Regions from separate parts of the Isoptericola sp. NPDC060185 genome, predicted to be linked through region 2. Evidence: riboswitches for the same ligand, from Rfam matches in the RefSeq annotation. Region 2 holds a riboswitch; each other region holds the start of a gene.
The links. A riboswitch is a leader RNA that binds a small molecule or an ion and turns the genes downstream of it on or off. The one in region 2 is predicted to bind thiamine pyrophosphate.
Positions count from the first base shown of each region.

Region 1: it holds a riboswitch for thiamine pyrophosphate, as region 2 does, so the genes downstream of both, ACFWDO_RS07995 (bifunctional hydroxymethylpyrimidine kinase/phosphomethylpyrimidine kinase) here and ACFWDO_RS05360 (ECF transporter S component) in region 2, are expected to answer to the same signal.
Region 3: it holds a riboswitch for thiamine pyrophosphate, as region 2 does, so the genes downstream of both, thiO (glycine oxidase ThiO) here and ACFWDO_RS05360 (ECF transporter S component) in region 2, are expected to answer to the same signal.

Region 1 covers NZ_JBHWYY010000015.1:38,506-45,829, reverse strand. The annotation lists gene ACFWDO_RS08000 (ABC transporter ATP-binding protein) at 1-1,563, opposite strand, end outside; gene ACFWDO_RS07995 (bifunctional hydroxymethylpyrimidine kinase/phosphomethylpyrimidine kinase) at 2,019-3,671, opposite strand; TPP riboswitch at 3,662-3,777, opposite strand; gene ACFWDO_RS07990 (hypothetical protein) at 3,856-4,530, shown strand; gene ACFWDO_RS07985 (YcnI family protein) at 4,608-5,366, shown strand; gene ACFWDO_RS07980 (copper resistance protein CopC) at 5,363-5,983, shown strand; gene ACFWDO_RS07975 (hypothetical protein) at 6,109-7,324, shown strand, end outside.
Region 2 covers NZ_JBHWYY010000008.1:101,849-109,172, reverse strand. The annotation lists gene rsfS (ribosome silencing factor) at 1-299, shown strand, start outside; gene ACFWDO_RS05370 (histidine phosphatase family protein) at 296-985, shown strand; tRNA gene ACFWDO_RS05365 (tRNA-Ala) at 1,076-1,148, shown strand; TPP riboswitch at 1,313-1,425, shown strand; gene ACFWDO_RS05360 (ECF transporter S component) at 1,419-2,072, shown strand; gene ACFWDO_RS05355 (ABC transporter ATP-binding protein) at 2,065-3,579, shown strand; gene ACFWDO_RS05350 (energy-coupling factor transporter transmembrane component T family protein) at 3,576-4,301, shown strand; gene ACFWDO_RS05345 (class I SAM-dependent methyltransferase) at 4,367-4,987, shown strand; gene ACFWDO_RS05340 (hypothetical protein) at 4,968-7,324, opposite strand, start outside.
Region 3 covers NZ_JBHWYY010000003.1:41,786-49,109, forward strand. The annotation lists gene guaA (glutamine-hydrolyzing GMP synthase) at 1-1,430, opposite strand, end outside; gene ACFWDO_RS01770 (OmpA family protein) at 1,480-2,154, opposite strand; gene ACFWDO_RS01775 (hypothetical protein) at 2,151-2,819, opposite strand; gene thiE (thiamine phosphate synthase) at 2,957-3,604, opposite strand; TPP riboswitch at 3,627-3,729, shown strand; gene thiO (glycine oxidase ThiO) at 3,719-4,954, shown strand; gene thiS (sulfur carrier protein ThiS) at 4,951-5,196, shown strand; gene ACFWDO_RS01795 (thiazole synthase) at 5,217-6,053, shown strand; gene ACFWDO_RS01800 (ThiF family adenylyltransferase) at 6,178-7,324, opposite strand, start outside.

The DNA of each region.
Region 1 (7,324 bases), on a different contig from region 2:
GACGAGGCTCGTCGTCCCGTCCAGCACGGTCCGGAGCCGGGTGGTGACGGCCTCCTCGGTCGCGACGTCGAGCGCGGACAGCGGGTCGTCGAGGACGAGCACCGCGGGCCGCGCCGCGATGGCGCGCGCGAGGGCGAGGCGCTGGCGCTGGCCGCCGGACAGGGACAGGCCCTCCTCGCCGATCCGCGTCTCGACGCCTTGCGGCAGGTTCGCGACGAAGCCGGCCTGTGCCACCTCGAGCGCCTCGTGCAGCCGGCGCTCCCGCTCGGCCTCGGGGACGGCGTCGGGCCCGGCCTCCGGGACGCCGAGGAGCACGTTGTCGCGCACGGACGCGGAGAACAGGGTCGGGTCCTCGAAGGCGACCGCGACCGCGCGCCGCACGTCGTGTCGCCGCATGCGGCGCACGTCCACGCCGTCGAGCAGCACCTCGCCGCCCGTGACGTCGAAGATGCGGGGCACCACCATCGCCAGGGTGGACTTGCCCGACCCGGTGAGTCCGACGAGCGCCGTCGTGGTGCCGACGGGCAGCTCGAGGTCGACGTGGGCGAGGACCGGGCGTGCGGCGTCCTCGTAGCGGAAGGTGACGTCGCGGAGCTCCACGTGGCCGCGCGCGGGGCCGGTCTCCACAGGGTCCGCGGGGTCGGCCAGGGGGTTCGGGGTCTCCATCACCTCGAAGAAGCGGTCGACGGCGGTGCGGGCGTTGAGCGTCATCGACAGGGTCATCCCGAGGTCGACCACGGGGCCGTTGATCACGGCGGTCGTGAGGAAGAACGCCACGAGGCTGCCGACGGTGATCTGCCCCTGGGCGGCGAGCACGGTGCCGAGCACCAGGCAGACGGCCAGCGTGACCTCGGGGATGAGCTGCAGCGACGTGGTGACCGTGGCCTGGTTGCCCGCCTTGCGGATCTCCGTGCGCCGGAGCTCCTCCGCCTGGTCGGTGAACGAGTCGAGCGCGTCGCGACCGCGGCCGAACGCCTTGAGGACGCGGATGCCGTGCACCGACTCCTCGACGGTGGTGGCGAGGTCGCCCGACTGGTCCTGCGACAGGCGCGCGATGACGCGGTAGCGCCGCGAGAAGCGGAACGCGATGACCGTGACCGGGATCGCGCCCGCGAGGTAGACGAGGCCGAGCCAGCCGGCGGTGGCCAGCAGGATGCCCACGCCGACCACGATCGTCACGATGCTGACGACGAGCTGCAGGAGGCCGAAGACCAGCCAGCGCCGCAGCAGGCCGAGGTCGCCCATGATCCGGCTCAGCAGCTGGCCGCCGGGCCACCGGTCGTGGAACGCGACGGGCAGGTCCTGCAGGTGGCGGAACAGCGCCATCCGCAGCTCGGCCTCGACCCGCGTGCCGGGGTACATGACGAGGTTGCGGCGCAGCAGGACGAACCCGGCCTCCGCGACCCCCAGGACGAGGACGAGGAGGACGGGCACGACCAGGGCGCCGAGGTCGTGGGCGGCGGCACCCTCCGCGAGGGGGCCCTCGACGAGGGTCTGGAGCACGCGCGGGATCGCCAGCGCGGCGAGGCTCGCGCCGAGAGCCGAGAAGAGGCCGCCGACCATGCGCGGCAACGCGGGCCTGACGTAGGGGTACAGCCGGCGGATCGACGCGAGGGTCGAGAGCTCGGAGCCCGCGGGGGCGACGGGGTCCGCCGGGGCGACGGGGTCCGCCGGGGCGACGGGGTCCGCCGGGGCGCGATGGCCGGGTGCGCCGGGCGGCCCCGACGGCCCGCCCGGCGGCGTGCCGGGCGCGACGGACGAGCGCGGGGCGGAGGAGGCGGAGCTCCTCCTCGGACTGTGGGAGGGATCGGCGCCTGCGGCGCCTCGGCTGCTGCTGCGCGGAGCGCGCGTTGTGTCGGGCATCACCACCATTCTGACACCCGCCACCGACACGCTTGCCCCGGTCACCGCCTTTTGGCAAGCGTTTGCCCGACCTGGGGCGAAGGCGCGGTGAAGGCATGGCGCCGGCCTGACCCGGGTGCTCCGGCAGGGCCGGGCTCAGGCCACCGCGCCCGGGCTCACCCCGCCACGGCCCCCTCGAGCGCGACCGCGCGGGGCCGGGCGGCCTGGTCGAAGAACGCGAGCTCGTGCTCGCACGCCCCCTGGAAGGCCGCGCCCATCCGCACCCGGGTGGCCGGCCCCGCGGCGCCGGCGACGCGGCGCAGGACGGCGACGGCCTGGCGGGTCGCCGCGGCGAACTCGTCGTCGGCGTACGTGCCGAGCCAGGCGGCGTACGGGTGTCCGGGGTGGTTGCGGGCCGCGAGCCGCTCGCCCACGTCCTGGTAGATCCAGTAGCACGGCAGGACCGCGGCCACGAGGGTCGCGTAGTCGTCCCCGGCGGCGCGCAGGTGGTCGAGGTACGCGGCCGTCGTCGGGCTGGTCGGCACGTCGGTCGGCTCCCCGCCGAGCCACGTCGTGTGCAGGTCGAGCTCGGTGACCAGGGCGCCGTGCGCGCCGCCGGCCCAGAAGGCCTGCTCGGCGCGCGTGGGCGCGAGCTGGCTGGCCCGGGCCAGCGCGCGCGAGTACTCGCGCAGGTAGATCGCGTCCTGCTCGAGGTAGTCGCGGAACCGGTCCGTACCGAGCGTCCCGTCGCCAAGGGCCCGCACGAACGACAGCTCGTCGATCGCGGCCCGCACCCCGGCGGCGGCGGCCCACCACCCGTCGACGGCGTCGCGGCCGGCCCCGGCGGCGGCCTCGTCCCGCCCGGCCGGGGGCTCCGGATCGACGGCGCCCGCCGGGGTGCTCCCCGCGAGATGGTCGACCGGCCCGTGCCCCCCGCCGACGCGCAGCGCCTCCCCCGCCCGGATCGCCGCCGCCAGCCACGCCTTCGTGCCGCGCAGCGCCTCGGCCCAGTCCCCCGTGCGGGCGTACCGGGCGGCCAGCCCGCTCGACAGGGAGCAGCCGGTGCCGTGCGTCGCCGTGGTGCGGACCCGCTCGCCGGCGAGCTCCAGCAGCGTGCCGTCCGGGCCGACGAGGGCGTCGGGCGCGCCGGGGTCGCCCTCCTCGGCATCGTCGCCCGTCAGGTGCCCGCCCTTGGCCACGACCAGCACGTCGTGCCGGGCGGCGAGCCGGCGCGCCTGGTCGAGCGCGGCGGGCCAGTCGGGCGCGGGGGGCTCGCCGGCCAGGACCGCGAGCTCGGGCAGGTTGGGCGTGACGACGTCGACCCGCGCGAGCAGGTCCCGCACGGCGCGCTCCGCCGTCGGGTCCAGCAGGCGGTCGCCGCTGGTGGCCAACATGACCGGGTCGAGCACGACGGCCGGGCGGGCCCCGTTCGCGCCGTCCGGAACCGGCCCGCCGTCCGGCAGGCCGTCGAGCCACGCGCCGACGGCCCGCGCGACGGGCGCCGACGCGAGCATCCCGATCTTGACGGCGTCGATGGCGATGTCGTCCGCGAGCGCGTCGAGCTGGGCCGTGAGGAACTCCGCGGGCGGCACGTGCACCCCCCGCACGCCGCGCGTGTTCTGGGCCGTGAGGGCAGTGAGCGCGGCCATGCCGTACCCGCCGGCCGCGGCGATCGCCTTGAGGTCCGCTTGGATCCCGGCGCCGCCCGACGGGTCGGAGCCGGCGATCGCCAGGACCCGGGGCCTGCTGGGCGCGGGGGTTGGTGCGGTGGTCGCGGGAGCGGTGGTGCCCCGGAGGGCGGAGCTGTCGTGATGCGCGCGCACGCTCATGTCGACATCCCTTCGTCAGTGCTAGCTGAATCAGGTTCGACGGGTGTGATCTCAGCGTCTCGTCGCCGGCCGGGGCCGACGGCGGGAGGCACCCCGTGTCGTTCGGCGCCACCGTAGCCCACCGGCCGCAGCGGTCGGCGGCGGGTCCTCCCAGGCGTGTCGCCCGGCGGGATAGGGTGCCGGGGTGCCCGTGGTCGTCCGTCGTGTGCGCGAGCTCCTCGTCGCCGGCACGACGCTCAGCATCGCGGCCGCCGCCCACCTCCTGGGCGGCGGCGCGCTGCCCGGTGCACCCCTCGCGTGGCTGGTCGTGCTGGCGCTCTCGGCGCCCGTCGCCGTCTGGACCGCCCGCCGTCGCCTGACGCTGCGCCGCCTGCTGCCCGCCATGGTCGCGCTGCAGCTCGTGCAGCACTCCGCCCTGTCGGTGCTCGGCGCCGCCCGCGCCGACGACGACCCCTGGGGCACCGGGAGCACGGTGGGCGCGGGCGGAGCCGTCCCGGCCCTCGCGGGCCACGCCGGGCACGACCTCGGGCCCGGCTCGCTGGTCCCCGCGACCGGGACCGCCGTGCACCTGGAGCACGCCGCCGACGGCGGCACCACGACGTGGATGCTCGCCGCGCACGCCGTCGCCGTCCTCCTGACCGCGCTGCTGCTCGCCGCGGGCGACCGGGCCGCCGCGAACGTCGCCTCGCACCTGGCGCACGTGGCGCTGCTGGTGCGGGGGCCGGCCTCGCTGCCCGTGGCCCGCCGCGGGCCCGTCGTCGCGGGACCGGTCTGGCGTCCGCTGCCGTGGCACGCGCGCCGCCGTCCGGCGCCGCGCGGGCCCCCGGTGCGGCGCGGCGCCCTCGCGCGCGCCGCCTGAGCCCTGCCCTGGTCCGAGGTCGGACGGGGCGGGCCCTCGCCGTCCCACGAACCCTCGAACCACCGGAGCAGACAGCCATGCCTACGACCACCCCTGCCCGCACGCGCCGCACCCGTCGGCTCGCCGGAGCGGCCGCCCTCGCCGTCCCCGCCCTCCTGCTGGGCGCCGGAGCCGCGTCCGCGCACGTGACGGTGACACCGGACTCCGCCGAGTCCGGCGCGTACGCCACCCTCACCTTCAAGGTCCCCAACGAGTCGCCCGAGGCGTCGACCACGGCCGTGAAGGTGACGCTGCCGAGCGACACCCCGTTCACCAGCGTGTCCGTGGAGCCCGTCCCCGGGTGGAGCGCGAAGGTGACGCGGGCCGAGCTGCCCGAGCCGGTCGACGTCCAGGGCACCACCCTCACGGAGGCGCCCGCGAGCGTCGAGTGGACCGCCGACGACCCCGACGCCGGCATCGCGCCCGGCGAGTTCCTTCGCTTCTCCGTCTCGGCGGGCGCCGTGCCCGACGGCGTCGACGCGATCACGCTGCCGACGACGCAGACCTACTCCGACGGCGAGGTCGTCGAGTGGGACCAGGAGGCCACCGGCGACGCCGAGCCCGAGCACCCGGCCCCCGTGCTGCAGGTCGTGCCGGCGACCGGTGACGACGCGCACGGCAGTGCGGCAGGGGCCTCGGCCGAGACCGGGTCCGACGCCTCGGCGCAGGCCGATGACGGGTCCGGCGACACCCTGCCCCTCGCGCTCGCTGCGGCGGGCCTGGGGCTGGGTCTCGTGGGCGCCGTGACCGGCGTCGCCGCCCTGGCCCGCACCCGCGCCCGGACGGAGCAGCGATGACCCGCGGCCGTCCCCGCACGACCCGCCGCGCGCTCCTCGCCGGCGCGGGCGCGCTCGGCCTCGCCCTCGCGGGCGCCGTCGGGCTCGCCGGGCCCGCGAGCGCGCACAACGTCGTCGTCGGCACCACGCCGACGTCGGGCTCGACCGTGACCGAGGCGCCCGAGTCCGTCGAGATCACGTTCGACGAGGCGGTGCTCAACCTGGCCGCCGACGGGTCGAGCACCGTCATCTCGGTGACCGACGCCGACGGCACCGAGCACGCGAGCGGGTGCCCCACCACGCAGGACCGCACCGCGTCCGTGCCGGTGACGCTCGGCCCGGCGGGCGAGTACACCGTCGACTGGCGCATCGTGTCCGCCGACGGCCACCCGACCAGCGGGCAGTTCGCGTTCACCTACGACCCGCCCGCCGGTGCGGCGGCGGCCACCCCGGCCGCCGAGGCGACGCCCTGCGGCTCCCCGGCGGCCGGCTCCGACGCCCAGGCCGCCAGCACCGGCACCGCGGACGACGACGGCTCCTCCGAGCTGGTCGTCGTGCTCGGCATCGCCGGGGGCGTCGTCGTGCTGGCCGGTGCGGCCGTCCTCGTGGCGCTCCGGGTCGCCCGGCGCCGCGACTGACGCACCGAAGACCTGTCAGGGCCAGCGCGACGTATGTCGAGCGCTGGCCCTGACAGGTCCGGGGCCGCACCCGCTCCGCGCCGGGGCGTCCCCGCACCCGCCGTGCTCCGCCTACGATGCCGACCATGGATGCGGGGCAGATCGTCGGGATCGTGACGGGCCTGGTCGTGGTGGTCGTGCTGGTCACGGCGGTGGCGGTCTGGGCAGCACGGCGCAGGAGCGCCGCCCGGGCACGCGCGGCGGAGCTCGAGGCCGAGCTGCAGCGGCTCGGCATCGAGGCCGGCTCCGCGCTGGTGCGCACCGACGAGCGGGCCCGCCTGGCGGAGGACGAGCTGTCCTTCGCGGTGGCCGAGCTCGGCGAGCGCGACACCCGCGAGCTCGCGCCGACCCTGCGGCGGGCGCGCGAGCGGCTGGCGGAGGCGTTCCACCTCAACCAGCGGCTGCACGACGAGGTCCCGGACACCGACACCGAGCGGCGCGAGTGGTCGGCGCGGATCGTGGACCTGTGCCGGTCCGCCGGCGGCTCCCTGGACGACCTCGACCGCGGCCTCGCGGGGCTGCGGCAGACCGTCCGCGGCACGCCGGACGTCGTGGCCCGGGTGGACGGCGAGCTGGCCCGGGTGCGCGACGCCGTCCCCGCGGCGCGGGCCGACCTCGAGCGGTTGCGCGGCCAGTACGCGGAGCGCGCTCTCCTGCCGGTCGCGGACAACCCCGACCAGGCGGAGCGGCTCCTCGAGTTCGCCGGCCGCAGCACCGCGGCGGCGCGCAAGCGGCTCGCGACGCAGCAGGTGGCGGAGGCGGGCGCCGCGGCCCGCGCGGCGGAGGAGGCGGTGCGCCGCGCGGAGGGCCTGCTGCGCGCCGTCGACGACTACGAGGCCGAGGCGTTGCGCGCCGAGGCCGCGCTGGGCGCGATCGTCGCCGAGTCGCGCGCCGAGCTCGCCCAGGCCCGCGCGCTGCCGGCCGCGGTGCGCGCGGGCCGGATCGACGGCGCCGTCGACGCCCTCGAGGGCGCGCTCGCGTCGCTGCCCGCCCCGGGCGAGCCCGGCGACCCGCTCGACGCGCTGACGCGAGTGCGCGAGGCCAACACCGCGCTCGACGACGCCGTGGCGGAGCGCGCGGAACGCGACGATCGCGCCCGCAAGGCCGCGGCGCGCCTCGGCCCGGCGCTCGACGACGCCGAGCGGCAGCTCACCGCCGCGCGCTCCGTCGTGGACGACTACCGCGCCCCCGTCGGCCCCGACGCCCGCACCCGCCTCGCGGAGGCCGAGCGCGAGGTGGCGCAGGCGCGCACGACCGACGACCCGGAGCGCGCGTTCGCCGCGGCCCGACGCGGGGCGGCCC
Region 2 (7,324 bases):
GCCAGGTCTCGGCGATCGTGGACGCCGTCGAGGAGGCGATGATCACGGCCGGCGCCAAGCCGATCCGGCGCGAGGGCAAGGCCCAGGCGCGCTGGGTGCTGCTCGACTTTGGGGACGTCGTCGTGCACGTGCAGCACGCCGAGGACCGGGTCTACTACGCGCTGGAGCGCCTCTGGAAGGACTGCCCGGCCATCGACCTGCCCGAGGACGCGCGCGGCGGCGACGGCGCAGCCGCGGCGGCCGAGTACGGCGACGCCGCGGGTGACGGGGCCATCCGTCTCGCGGGCGACGAGCGGTGACGGCCGGGACCGTCGTCCTGCTGCGCCACGCCCGCACGGCGTACAACGCGTCCCTGCGGCTGCAGGGGCAGATCGACATCCCGCTCGACGACGTCGGCCGCTGGCAGGCGGGGGAGGGCGGCTCCGCCCTCGCGTCGTCCCACCGCGCGACGCGCATCGTCTCCTCCGACCTGGGTCGCGCCCTCGAGACCGCGACCGCGTACGCGGACGCGCTCGGCGGCGCCCCCGTGCAGACCGACGTGCGGTTGCGCGAGCGTGGCTTCGGCGAGTGGGAGGGCATGACGGGCGAGGAGCTCTCCGCGCGCTGGCCCGAGGAGTACGCCGCCTGGCGCCGCGGCGCCGAGCCGGCGGGAGCGGGAGCGGAGTCCAAGGCGGAGGTCGCCGCGCGGATGGCCGAGGCCGTCGCCGAGCACGCGGAGCAGCTGGACGACGACGCGACCCTGGTCCTCGTCTCCCACGGCGCCGCGATCTCGTTGGGGGTGACGGCGCTGCTCGGCCTCGACCCGACCTCGTGGCGCGGGCTGGCCGGGATGCACAACGTGCACTGGTCGCACCTGCATCGGGCGGGGGCCGGCGCTGTCCCGGCGTGGCGGCTCGTGGCGCACAACGTGGGGGCCGGGTACCCGCTGGACCACTGGCAGGCCGGTCCGGACTGGAATTTGGAACCTGGCCCGAAGTCTGCCTAAGATATCGACGTTCCGAGGGGCGCAAGCCCGGAGGAACACACCGAATCAGACGAAACATGGGTCGCTCGCGGCCATGGATCGCCGGTTCTCGGGGCTGTGGCGCAGCTGGTAGCGCACCTGCATGGCATGCAGGGGGTCAGGGGTTCGAGTCCCCTCAGCTCCACCCCGACGAAAAGGCCCGGAACCACATGGTTCCGGGCCTTCTCGCGTACCCGGGTCCCACGGGGCGGGACGGCCTTGCGTCGACGACGCCGTCGCCTAGGGTCGGTCCTGCGGCCGCATCGAGGGCCGCCGCAGGTGACGTCACACCTGACGCACAACTGAAGACACCCATGACAGGGGAGCGCCGTCGAAGGGGCGCTGAGAGTGCGGGCACGAGCCGCAGACCCTTGGAACCTGCTCCGGTTAGCACCGGCGAAGGGAGTTACCTGGAATGTCCGCGCCCATCATGCGTCCGACCGTCCTCGGGACGGCTCGCGCGAGCCTGCGGTACCGCACCGTCGACCTGGTCACGATGGCGATGCTCGGCGTCGCCGTCGGCGTCGTCTTCTGGGGCTGGACGCAGCTCTACCACCTGCTCTCCGCGGGGCTCGTCGTCGCGTTCCCGCCGGCCACCGGCCTGCTCGGCGGCGGCTGGCTGCTCGGCGGCGTGCTCGGCGGGCTGATCGTCCGCAAGCCTGGCGCCGCGCTGCTCACCGAGGTCGTGGCCGCGAGCGTCGAGGCCCTGCTCGGCGCCGGCTGGGGCTTCTCGGCGATCGTCTCGGGCGTCGTGCAGGGGCTCGGCGTCGAGCTCGTCCTGGCGCTGTTCCTGTACCGCCGGTTCGGCACCGCGGTGGCGGCGCTGTCGGGTGCCGCCGCGGGCGCGTGCGGCGCCGTCTACGAGTGGTTCGCCTACTACCCCGACTGGCAGTGGGGGTTCCGCCTCGCCTACCTCGGCTTCTTCGCGCTGTCCGGCGCGCTCCTCGCGGGGCTCGGCGGCGCGGCGCTGGTGCGCGCCCTCGCCCGCACCGGGGTGCTGGACGCGTTCGCGCCCGGCCGGGACCTGGCCGACGGCGCCGCCGGGGCGGCCCGTGTCGCCCGTGGCTGACGGCGGCGCGCGCGCCCGGCTGGCGGGGCTCACCTGGCGCCCGACGGGGCGGGCGACGCCGGTGCTCGACGGGCTCGATCTCGCCGTCGGCGCCGGGGAACGCATCGGGCTCGTCGGTCCCAGCGGGGCCGGCAAGTCGACCGTGCTGCACGCCCTGGCGGGCGTGCTCGGCGACCCGCTGCCGGGCGACCTGTCCGGCACGGCCCACGTGGACGGCGTCGTCGGCCTCGTGCTCCAGGACCCCGGGGCCGCCGTCGTCGCCGAGCGGATCGGCCGCGACGTCGCGTTCGGGCCCGAGAACGCCGGCCTGCCGCGGGAGGAGATCTGGCGCCGCGCCCGTGGGGCGCTGGACCACGTGGGGCTGCGGTACCCGCTCGACCGGCCGACCTCCGCGCTGTCCGGCGGGGAGCTGCAGCGGCTCGCGCTCGCAGGCGCGCTGGCGTGCGGCCCGGACCTGCTGCTCCTCGACGAGCCGACCGCCATGCTCGACCCGGACGCCGCGGCCGAGGTGCGGTCCGCGGTGCTCGACGCGCTCGCCGGGACGGAGACTTCGCTGGTGGTCGTCGACCACCACGTGGGGCCGTGGCTGGAGCACCTCGACCGGGTGGTGGTGCTCGGCCCGGGCGGCGTCGTCACGCACGACGTCGCGCCGGGCGCCCTGCGCGCACCTGGGGTCGAGCCCGGGGGCGAGCCCGGGGTCGATCAGGGCGCCCCGCTCCGGGCCGCGCTCACCGCCGCCGGCATCTGGCTCCCGGACGCCCCGGCGCCCGACCCGCTGCCCGTGCCCGCGGCGCTGGTCGCGCCGGACGACGCCGGTCCGGAGGTGACCGTCGACGCACTCGGCGTCGACCTCACGACCCGGGGCCTGCGGGGCCGCACCACCACGCGCGCGCTGGACGGCGTCGACGCCCGCCTGCCCGCGGGCCGGTTCACCGCGGTCACCGGCCCGTCCGGGGCGGGGAAGTCCACGCTCGTGGCAGCCCTCGCCGGGCACCTGCGGCCCGCGCGGGGGCGCGTGGCCGGGTCGCCCGGGCGCGGCACCCGGTCGCGCGAGCTCGCCCGCCGCTGCGGGTGGGTGCCGCAGCATCCCGAGCACGGGCTGCTCGCGCTGCGCGTTCGCGACGAGGTGGCGCTCACCGGCAGGCGGCTCGATGTGCCCGTGGACGTCGACGCCGTGCTCGCGCTGCTGCGCCTGGACCATCTCGCCGACGCGCACCCGTTCCGCCTCTCCGGCGGCGAGCAGCGGCGGCTGGCGCTCGCGGCGGCTCTCGCGCACCGGCCACCCCTGGCGCTGCTCGACGAGCCCACCGTGGGCCAGGACCGGCACACGTGGGCCGCCGTGGCCGGGTGGGTCGTCGCGGCCGCCGGGCACGGCGCCACCGTGGCGGCGAGCACCCACGACCGCCACCTCGTCGGGCTCGCCGACCATCGCGTCGCGCTGCCGCCGGGCGGGCCGGACGAGGACGGGCACGGCATGGGCCGCCCGCACCGGGTGGCCGCGGCATGACGGGCGGTGGCGGCACGACCGGCGCGCTCGGCGTGCTGGGGCGGGCGAACCCGCTCGTGCTCGTGACGCTCGGGCTGCTGGGCCTGGTCGCGTCGTTCGGGGTGCGGGACCTCGCGTCGGCGGCCGCCGCGCTGGGCGCCGTCGTCGCCTGCGGGGCGGTCGGCCTGCCGCGGCGCTCCGGGCCGGCGGCGCGCTACCTCGCGGTGGTCGTGGCGGTCGCGTCGGTCACGTGGTCGACGTGGCTGCTGGGCGGCCGCGACCTCGAGGTCGCGGCCGTCGCGGGGATGCGGATCGCGGTCCTCGCGCTGCCGGGCGTCGCGCTCGCGCCCCTGATCGACCCGAGCGGGCTGGCCGACCAGCTGGGCCAGCGCCTGCGGCTGCCCGCGCGGTTCGTCGTCGGGGTCGCGGCCGCGCTCCAGCGGTTCGAGCGCCTCGGCACCGTGTGGGAGCAGGCGTCGCGGGCCCGCCGGTCCCGCGGCGTCGGGCCGGGGCACGGGCCCCTCGACCGCGGGCGGCACGCCGCCTCCGTGACGTTCGCCGTCCTCGCGGCCACACTGCGCGACGCGACGACCATGGCGGTGGCGATGGACGCCCGTGGCTTCGCGGGCGCGGGCTCGCGGACCTGGGCGGAGCCGGCGCCGTGGGCCCGGCACGACACCGCGGTGCTGGCCGTCGGCGTCCTGGTCGCGGCGCTGCCGTTCGCCGTCCTCGCGGCGGGGTAGACGCCCCACCCCTGACAGGTGAGGGATCGCCCGCGGCGCGCACACTGGGCTCAGGAGGTGCGCGCATGGCCGGACCGGAGGCACGCCCGCAGCACGACTTCGACGCCCTGTACGCGGGGGACGTCCCGCCGCCGTGGGAGATCGGCCGCCCGCAGCCCGCGCTGCTCTCCCTGGTGCGGCGGTCGGTGCTCGCGGACCCGGTGCTCGACGCCGGGTGCGGCACCGGCGTGCTGGCGCTCGCCGTCGCGCGGTCCGGGCACCGGGTCGTGGGGGTCGACGGCGCGGCCCACGCGATCTCGCGCGCCCGGGAGCGGGCCGCGGAGGCGATCCTCGAGCCGCCGGGCGAGGTGCGCTTCGAGGTGGCCGACGCCCGCCACCTCGACCGCCTCGACGTGCGCCCGCGCACGGTCCTGGACTCCGGGCTGCTGCACTCCCTCGACGCCGACGGCCGCGCCGCCTACGTGGCCGGGCTGGCCGTGATCTGCCCGCCCGACGCGCTCGTCGCCGTGCTCGCGATGTCGGTGCGGGCCGGGCTCGGCTGGGGCACCACCGCGGGCGACCTGCGCGCCGCGTTCCCGGCGGCGGACTGGACGTCCACCGAGGTCACGGACGCGGAGATCGTCGCGCGGCCGACCGACGACGAGCAGCACCTGCCGGCGCTGCTCCTCACGACGCGGCGCGCGTGAGCCCCTGCGCCCCGACCGCGGCGAGCAGCGCGCGGGCCCTGGCCGGCCCCACCGTGCGGCCGGGCCGCGCGGCGATCGCCTCCAGCCCGGGGAACGTCGCCGCGTCGGCCGGGACCAGGCCCCGGCGGGCCGCCTCCGCGAGGTAGGGCAGCGCCGCACCGGCGACGTCGAGCACGCGGGGGAGCCAGCGGGGCAGCGGGCCGTCGGTGGCGCCCGCCGCGGCGACCGCCTCGGTGAGCACCGGCCACAGGGCGGGCAGCGTGGCGGGGCGGCGCTCCACCACGCGGACCATGCGCGCGGGGCTCGCCGCGGGCTGCGTCACCAGGGCGCGCGCGGCGAGGCGGACGCCCGCCCAGCCGATGCCGCCGCTCTCGATCAGCTCGCGCACGACGTGCTCCCCGGCGATCCCCGCGTCGCCCTCGTGGCACAGCATGGACAGGGCGACGGCGTGCAGGGCCGCGCTGCGCGGCGGGACTCCGCCGGCCGGCGGCCGCAGCGGCCCGCCCGTGCCCTCGGTGCGGTTGCGGTGCTCGTGCGCGCGCAGCACGCCGGCCTCCGCGTCCCAGGCCAGCCATGCCTCGGTGCCGCGCGTGGGGTAGCCGGACGTGTCGGGCTCCTCGCCCTCGGCGCGCGCGACGGCGGCGCACTGGCCCTCGCGCTCCAGGTCGTACGCCCACACCTTGACGACCCGGTAGACGCGGCCGGGGTGGGCGGGGAGCCGCAGGTCGAGGGCGAGCAGCCTCGTGGGGGCGTCCGGGTCCTGCCAGGTCGCGGTGACGCCGACCCCGTCGTCGACGGCGGGCAGCGTCGCGACGCCCGCGGGCCACACGGCGTCGAAGTCGTCGGGGACGCCCACGGGTGCCGGTGCCGCCGGGGCGGGGGCCACCGGCTCCCCCGCGACCGGCGGGAGCGCCGCCACGGTCTCCCGCGCGGCGACCACGGCCCGCGAGGAGCCCGGCCGTGCGGCCAGCCGCCGCAACCCTGGCACGGCGAGGACCGCGGGGTCGGCGACCCCGGTCGCGACGGCGGCGGCCGCGTCCGGCGCGAGGGCGAGCATCGCCTCGGCCAGCTCCGCGGTGCCGGCCAGCAGGCGGGTCCGGGCCTGGGAGGCGGCGAGGAGGTCGTCGAGCACCGGCCAGACCACCGACGCGAGCCCGTCGTCCGCGAGGCGGACCGCCGCGGCGGCGAACGCCGCGAGGGCGCGCGGCGTGGTCTGCAGGTCGAGCAGGGCCGCGTCGGCGACGCCGGGCCGGAGCAGGCCGCGGTCCCACGCCTCGAGCGCCGCGGCGGAGCCGTCCTCGGCCGCCCGCTCGTGGAAGCCCCGCTGGGCGCCGAGCACGGCGACCGCGCCCGCGGGCCCGAACGGCGTCGCGCGGCGCGCGGCCTGCCGCAGGGTGACGCCGAGGGCCGGGTCCTCGCTGTGCACGAGGCCCTCCGCGGCGGCGTCTCCCCACCCCGGGAACACCGCGTACGCGTCGTGGCCCGCGTAGCCGCGGGTGTCGATGCGGCGGGGGAAACCGTGCAGCGAGCGCGGCAGGACGACCGGGGCGGCGCGCCAGCAGTCCCAGCGCTCGTCGCGGACGAGCGCCGGCTCGGCGACCGGGTCGGCCACGTACGCGACGACGACCGGGCCCGCCAGGAGCCGCAGGTCCCGGCCGCGCTGCCCCGCGACGGGCACCTCGAGCGCCCCCAGCCGGTCGAGCACCTCGGGCGTCGCGCGGGCGAGGTCCAGCCGGGTGAGCGCCAGGAACAGGTCGGCCTCGACGGCGGGCGAGCCGGACGACGCGTACTCCTCGAGCCGGTCGGCCAGGTCGGCGGGGTCGACGCTCAGGTCCACGCGGGTGGGTGCCGACAGCAGGTTCGGCACCTCGCCCAGCCGCTCGACGACGCCGTGGTCGCGGGCGTGCAGCACACCGTAGACCGCGCCGCTCGCGTCGAACCCGTGCTCCGGCTGCTCGCCGCGGACCCAGGCGTGCACCGGTCCCAGCCCCGGCTGCCACGACGGCCCCACGCCGCGCAGCGCGGTGCGCGCCTCCTCGGGGTCGCGGCGCGCGACCTGGACGGCGAGGTGGAGGAAGGTCTCGAGGGCGAGGTCGGCGGCGCCCTCCGGCTGCAGGGTGAGCGCGGCGGCCGCGGCGGTGAGCTCCGCGCCGGTCGCCTCCGGCGGCGCGAACCGCGGCGGCGTCCAGACCGGCGGGGTGGGCCGCCAACGCCCGGCGGTCGCGGCAGCCGTCGCGGCAGGTCCGGCGGGCCGCGCGGGCTTCGCCGGGGCGACGCCCCACGCCTCCAGGACGGCGCGCGCGGCCCGCGCCACCGCGGGGTCCCGGCCGGCGGCGA
Region 3 (7,324 bases), on a different contig from region 2:
GACACCGGGCGCAGCACGATCGGGTGGCCGTAGGTGCGGCCGTCGCCCTGCACGCCGACGGAGCGGACGTCCGCCAGCAGCACCACGGGGCACTGCCAGATCTCGTCGTCCAGGCCGGCCCTGGTGAGCTCCTCGCGGGCGATGGCGTCCGCCTTGCGCAGGGTCTCCAGGCGCTCGGCCGTGACCTCGCCGACGATGCGGATGCCCAGGCCGGGGCCCGGGAACGGCTGGCGGGAGACGATCTCCTCCGGCACGCCGAGCTCGCGGCCCACCGCGCGGACCTCGTCCTTGAACAGCGTGCGCAGCGGCTCGACCAGCTCGAACTGCAGGTCGTCCGGCAGGCCGCCCACGTTGTGGTGGCTCTTGATGTTGGCCGCGCCCTCGCCACCGCCCGACTCCACGACGTCCGGGTACAGCGTGCCCTGCACGAGGAACTTGACCTCCTCGCCGTGGGCGCCTGCCTCGGCGACGATGTCGCGCTGCGCGTCCTCGAAGACGCGGATGAACTCGCGGCCGATGATCTTGCGCTTCGTCTCGGGGTCGCTCACGCCCGCGAGGGCGGACAGGAACCGCTCCTTCTCGTCGCGGATGATGAGCTTCACGCCCGTGGACGCGACGAAGTCGCGCTCGATCTGCTCGACCTCGCCCTCGCGCAGCAGGCCGTGGTCCACGTGCACGCAGGTGAGCTGGTCGCCGACGGCGCGCTGGACCAGCGCGGCCGCGACGGCGGAGTCCACGCCGCCCGACAGGGCGCAGATGACGCGCGCGTCGCCGACCTGCGCGCGGATCGCGGCGACCTGGTCGGCGATGACGTTGCCGGGCGTCCAGTCGGGCTTCAGGCCGGCGCCCTCGTAGAGGAACTTCTCCAGCACGGCCTGGCCGTGCGCGGAGTGCTTGACCTCGGGGTGCCACTGCACGCCGTACAGGCGGCGACCGGTGTCCTCGATCGCCGCGACGGGCGAGCCGGAGGAGGTCGCGAGGACGGTGAAGCCCTCGGGCGCCGCGTGCACGGAGTCGCCGTGGCTCATCCACGTGGTCTGGTGGTCGGGCGTGCCGGCCAGCAGCACGCCGGCCTCGCAGACCTCGACCTCGGTGCCGCCGTACTCGCGCTGCCCCGTCTGGGCGACGGTGCCGCCGAGAGCCTGCGCCATCGCCTGGAAGCCGTAGCAGATGCCGAGCACCGGCACGCCGGCCTCGAACAGCGCCGGGTCCACGAACGGCGCGCCGGCGGCGTACACCGACGAGGGTCCGCCCGAGAGGATGATCGCCGCCGGGTTCTTGGCGAGCATCTGCTCCGTGGTGAACGTGTGCGGCACGATCTCGGAGTACACGCTGGCCTCGCGCACGCGGCGCGCGATGAGCTGGGCGTACTGGGCGCCGAAGTCGACGACCAGGACCGGGCGGGGGGAGTCGGTGGCGGGAGACGTCACCGAGCCATCGTAGCCGTCGGACGCACCCCCTCCCGGCCCCTCGCGCCGGTCACGCGGTGGGGTAGGTCACCTCGACCCGGCGGTTCAGCGCGCGGCCGGCGGGGTTGTCGTCACCGCTCACCTCGTTGTCCGCGACCGGGTCCGCCTCGCCGTGGCCCTGCACCTTCAGCGTGAGGTCCGGACGCTCCGCCGCGAGCACGTCGGCGACGGCGTGCGCGCGCTTCGTCGACAGGCGCCGGTTGAACGCGTCCGAGCCCACGGAGTCCGTGTAGCCGTCCACGTGCACCGCCGCGTCCTGCGGGACGTCGTCGGCCAGCGCCGCGACGGCGGCCTCCGCCTCCGGCGTCAGCGTCGCCTTGCCGAAGTCGAACAGCAGGTCGGAGGTCAGCGTGACGACCGTGTCGTCCGCCTTCTCCTGCGTCTTCTCCAGCACGGTCGTGGAGTCGTCGGGCCGGAGGTCGAACGTCGAGTCCGGCGCTCGCAGGTCGAGCGTCGAGTCCGCGCGCATCGCGTCGGTGACCTCGGCAGCCTCGATCGCCGCGTCCTGCTCCGCGAGCGCCTCGTGCGCCGTCGTCATCAGCTCCGGGTCCGCCGACGGCGTGCCGGACGACGACGCCGACGACGATGGGCTCGCCTCCTCGGCGTCGGCCGATGGCGCGAAAGCCGTCACGAGCAGCGCCGCGAGCGCCGCGGCGGCGAGCGTCCGCGGACGGCGGGGTGTCACTGCGCGGCCCCGTCGCCGTAGGTGACCGTCGCGTCCGTGAACAGCGGCAGCCCCTCCGCGGGCAGCACGTCCACGGTCGCGGGCTCGCCGTCGGGAGCAGGCAGCACGGCGGACGCCTCGATCGTGCCGTGGTTGGGGAACTTGAACGTGATGTTCTCGAGCGGCGAGACCAGCATCGACTCCCTGCACCTGAGCTGGGCCAGCGACACCTGCGACGCGTCGTCGCTGTCCAGCTGCCAGGCCCCCTCGGTGCAGTAGGGCTTGTAGGCCTTGAGCGCCGCGCGGTCCGTCACGGTCGTCGCGGGCACGACGCCCATGTCGTAGTAGCTGGCGCCGGCGTCGGCGGGCGACTCGTCGTCGTCCCAGCGCAGCGCCCATCGCACGGTCATGTTCTCGGCGCCGACCTCCACGGAGCGGAGCGTCACCGTGAGCTCTCCGCCGTGGGCGTCACCGCCCCCGTGCGGCGTGGCGATCTTCTGCTCCGCCATCACCTGGTCGGCGACGGTGGCGGTGCCCGGGTCGGCGGCGGCCTGCTCCGCGGGGGCGGCCTCGCCCTTCGTACCGGCCCCGTCGTCGCCGGAGCTGCCGGTGCAGCCGGCGAGCAGGAGCGTGCCGGCGAGGGCGAGGGTCGCGGTGGTGCGGGCGCGTGCGGTCCGTGCGGACATGCGTCCTCCAGGGTCGGGGCGCACGGCCGGTCCCGGCCGTGGTGGGGGGCAGGTGCCCACTGTGGCACGCGTCGGCGGGGCCCGCCCGAGGCATCCATGGGGAGAACTCCCCAGGTCACAGACCTCGGGCGCCCGTGTCAGCCCAGCCGCTCGCGCAGCTCGCGGGCGGCCCGCTCGGGGTCGGGCGCCTGGGTGATCGCGCGCACGACGACGACGCGCGACGCGCCGGCGTCGAGCACGGCGTCCAGCCGCTCGGCGTCGACCCCGCCGATGGCGAACCACGGCGTCGCCGGGCGGGTCGCCGCGACCTCGCGCAGCAGGTCGAGGCCGACGGCCGCACGACCGGGCTTGGTGGGCGTGGCCCACAGCGGGCCCACGCAGAAGTAGTCGACGTCCGGGTCGGCCTCGGCCTCCGCGGCCTGGTCGGCGGAGTGCGTGGAACGGCCCAGGACCGGCTCCGCGCCGAGCAGCTCGCGCACGGCCGGCACGGGCAGGTCCCGCTGCCCCATGTGCACGACGGGAGCGCCGGTGAGCTGCGCGACGTCGGCCCGGTCGTTCACCGCCCAGAGCGCGCCGTGCTCCGCGGCGACGCGGGCCACGACCGCCTGGATCTCCAGCTCGCGCGCCACGTCGAGGGACTTGTCGCGCAGCTGCACGACGTCGACCCCGCCCGCGAGCGCCGCGTGCAGGAAGTCCTCCAGGTCGCCGCGGTCCTCGCGGGCGTCGGTGCACAGGTACAGGCGGGCGTCGGCGAGGCGGGCACGGGTCGTGGTCACGCCAGTCAGGGTAACCACGGCCCGGGTTACAGTGGCCGCGCACGGGAGCCCCGCTCGGGGCTGAGAGGGCGCAGGAGCCGACCGTCGAACCTGATCTGGGTCATGCCAGCGAAGGGAGCGCACATGCTTACGTCCACACCCACGTCCGCACCTGAGTCCGCCCGCGACGTCGTCGACCTCGTCGTGGTCGGAGGTGGCATCGTCGGCCTCGCCGTCGCGTGGCGCGCCGCCACGGCCGGGCTGTCCGTCACGGTCCTCGACCCGTCCCCCGGCGACGGCGCCACCCGCGCGGCCGCGGGGATGCTCGCGGCGGTCAGCGAGGCCGACTTCGGCGAGCGGGACCTCGCCCGCCTCAACCTCGCGTCCGCCGCCCGCTGGCCGTCGTACGCCGCCGACCTCGCCGCCGCGACCGGCCGCGACGTCCCCCTGCTGCGCGCCGGCTCGCTCGCCGTCGCGTACGACGCCGACGACGCCGCCCTGCTGCGCCGCGTGCTGGCGCTGCACCGGGAGTGGGGGCTCGCGTCCGCGGAGGTCCCGGTGGCCGACGCGCGGCGCCGGGAGCCGTACCTCGGGCCGCGGCTGGCCGGGGCCGCCGTCGTCGAGGGCGACCTCGCCGTCGACCCGCGCGGGGTGCACGCGGCGCTCGTCGACGTGCTGGGCGGCGCGGTCGTGCGGCGTGCGGCGGTGCGGCTGGAGCGCGACGGCGCGGGCCGGGTGGTCGCGGCGCACGACGACGCCGGCGCGCGCCACGCCGCGGGCGCCGTCGTGCTCGCGACCGGCGTCGTACCGCCGGTGGGGCTGCTCGACGGGGTGCCGGAGGCCAGGGTGCCGGTGCGGCCCGTCAAGGGGATCACCCTGCGGCTGGACGCCGGCCCCGAGCTCGCGCTGGAGCACGTGGTGCGCGGCACCGTGCAGGGGCGGCCGGTGTATCTCGTGCCGCGGGCGCCGGGCACCCGGTCGGGACCCGGCGGCGGGCCGGGGCACCGGGAGATCGTCGTGGGGGCCACCAGCGACGAGCGCCCGGACGACCGTCGGGCCGAGGCCGGGGGCGTGTTCGCCCTCCTGCGCGACGCGCGCGCCCTCGTGCCCGGCATCGACGAGGCGGCGCTCGTCGACGTCACGCCGCGCGCCCGCCCCGCCACCCCCGACAACCTGCCGCTCGTCGGGAGCACCGCCGCGCCCGGGCTGCTGGCCGCCGTCGGGCACGGGCGCAACGGCGTGCTGCTCGCGCCGCTCACGGCCGACGCGGTCGTGGCAGAGCTGACCGGCGGGGCGCCGCCCGACGACTCGCTCGCCGCGGCCGATCCGCGGCGCTTCGCGCCTGCCGCCCGCCCCGACCCTGAAGGAGCACACCCATGAGCCCGAGCACGAGCACCGCCACCGCCGTCGTGAACGGCGAGCCCTACCCCCTCGACGGGCCGCACGGCGACGGCGTCGAGGCGCTCGTCGCAGCCCTCGTCCCGGCGTTCGTCGCCGACGGTACGGCGCAGGGCATCGCCGTCGCCGTCAACGACGCCGTCGTCCCCCGCGGCCTGTGGGCGGGCACCCGCATCGCGCCCGGCGACCGGGTCGAGATCGTCACCGCCGTCCAGGGCGGCTGACCACGAAGCACGGAGGAACCATGACCAGCACCACGACCCTCACCGACCCGTCGGCCGACCCGCTCGCCGACCCGTTCGAGATCGCCGGCACCACGATCGGCTCGCGCCTCGTCATGGGCACGGGCGGCGCGTCGAACCTCATGACGCTCGAGGACGCGCTGGTCGCGTCGGGCACCGGCCTCACCACCGTGGCGATGCGCCGCGTCGCCGTGCGGCCCGGCGGGGCGGGCGCCGAGGACGGCGGCATCTGGGGACTCCTGGAGCGGCTCGGCATCCGCGCCCTGCCCAACACGGCCGGCTGCTTCTCCGCCCGGGAGGCCGTGCTCACCGCGCAGCTCGCCCGTGAGGCGTGCGGCACCGACTGGGTCAAGCTCGAGGTGATCGCCGACGACGTCACCCTGCTGCCCGACCCGATCGGCCTCGTCGAGGCGGCCGACGCGCTGGTGCGCGACGGGTTCGTCGTGCTGCCGTACACCAACGACGACCCGATCCTGGCGCGGCGGCTGGAGGACGTCGGGTGCGCCGCCGTCATGCCGCTCGGCGCGCCCATCGGCACCGGCCTGGGCGTGCTCAACCCGCGCAACATCGAGGCGATCGCGGCCGCCGCGCGGGTGCCGGTCATCCTCGACGCCGGGGTCGGCACGGCGTCCGACGCCGCGCTGGCGATGGAGCTCGGCTGCGCCGGTGTCCTCCTCGCCACGGCCGTCACGCGGGCCGCCGACCCGGTCCGCATGGCGCACGCCATGCGCCTCGCCGTGCAGGCCGGCCGGCTGGCCGCCGGCGCGGGGCGCATCCCGCGCCGCGAGGGCGCCCTGGCCAGCTCCTCCCCCGACGGGCGCCTCGACCTCGCCCTCTGACGGGGGCACCCGCCCGCTGAGGTAGTCCCAGATCTGCCGAGGTAGTTCCGTTCTTGCCGAGGTAGTGGACCAGACCACTACCTCGGCGGGAACGGGACTCGCGGGGTTTCGGACTACCTCGGCGTCAGACGGCGAGGAGGAGCGCCGGGGCGCCGCCCTCGACGGAGCGGGCGTCGACGCCGGCGGCGCGGGCGACGTCGGCCACGCGGGCCGAGCGCGCGCCGGCCGCGCAGACCAGCAGCACGGGGCGGTCGGCGGGCAGCGCTGCGACCGCCGCCGCGGCGTCGTCCCCTCCGCCCAGGAACGTGCCGCTCGGCGCCACGGTCGCGCCCGCGACCGGCAGCGCCTGGACCTCCCAGTCCTCGCGCACGTCCACGAGCGCGACGGGCGCGTCGCCCGCGAGCAGCGCGGCGGCGTCCTGCGCGCTCACGCTGGCGGGGCCCAGCCCCGCGACCGTGGCGCGGGCGTCGGCCGACCCGCCCGACGGCGCGGGCAGGCCGCAGAACGCGGCGTACGCGGCGTCGTCGGCGAGCAGGGCCGCGACGGGCTCGCGGGTCGGGTCCGGGCGGACGGCGAGCTGGCGCCACGTGAGGTCGAGGGCGTCGTAGACGGCGATGCGGCCGAGCAGCGTGGTGCCCGCGCCGGTGATCAGCTTGACGGCCTCGGTGGCCATGACCGAACCGACGGTGCCGCACAGCGCGCCCAGCACGCCGCCCGTCGCGCAGTCCGGCACGGTGCCGGGCGGCGGGGGGACGGGGAAGACGTCGCGGTAGGTGGCGCCGCGCTCGCGGGTACCGTCCTCGCGCACCGGCGCGCCCCAGAACACGGCCACCTGGCCGTCGAACTGGTGGATCGCGCCCCACACGACCGGCACGCCGAGGATCTCCGCGGCGTCGGACACGAGGTAGCGCGTCGGGAAGTTGTCGGCCCCGTCGAGCACGAGGTCGTACCCGCGCAGGATGTCGAGCACGTTCTCGGGGGTCAGCCGCTCCGCGTGGGCCACGACCTCGACGTCGGGCGCCAGGTCCGCGAGGCGGTCCCGGACCGAGTCCACCTTGGGCCGGCCGACGTAGGCGGTGCCGTGCACCACCTGGCGCTGCAGGTTCGAGACGTCCACGACGTCGTCGTCGACGACGCCGAGCGTGCCCACGCCCGCGGCCGCGAGGTACTGCAGGGCCGGGCTGCCCAGGCCGCCCGCCCCCACGACCAGCACGCGCGCCGCGGCGAGCCGACGCTGCCCCTGGGCGCCGACGCCCGGCAGCGGCAGGTGC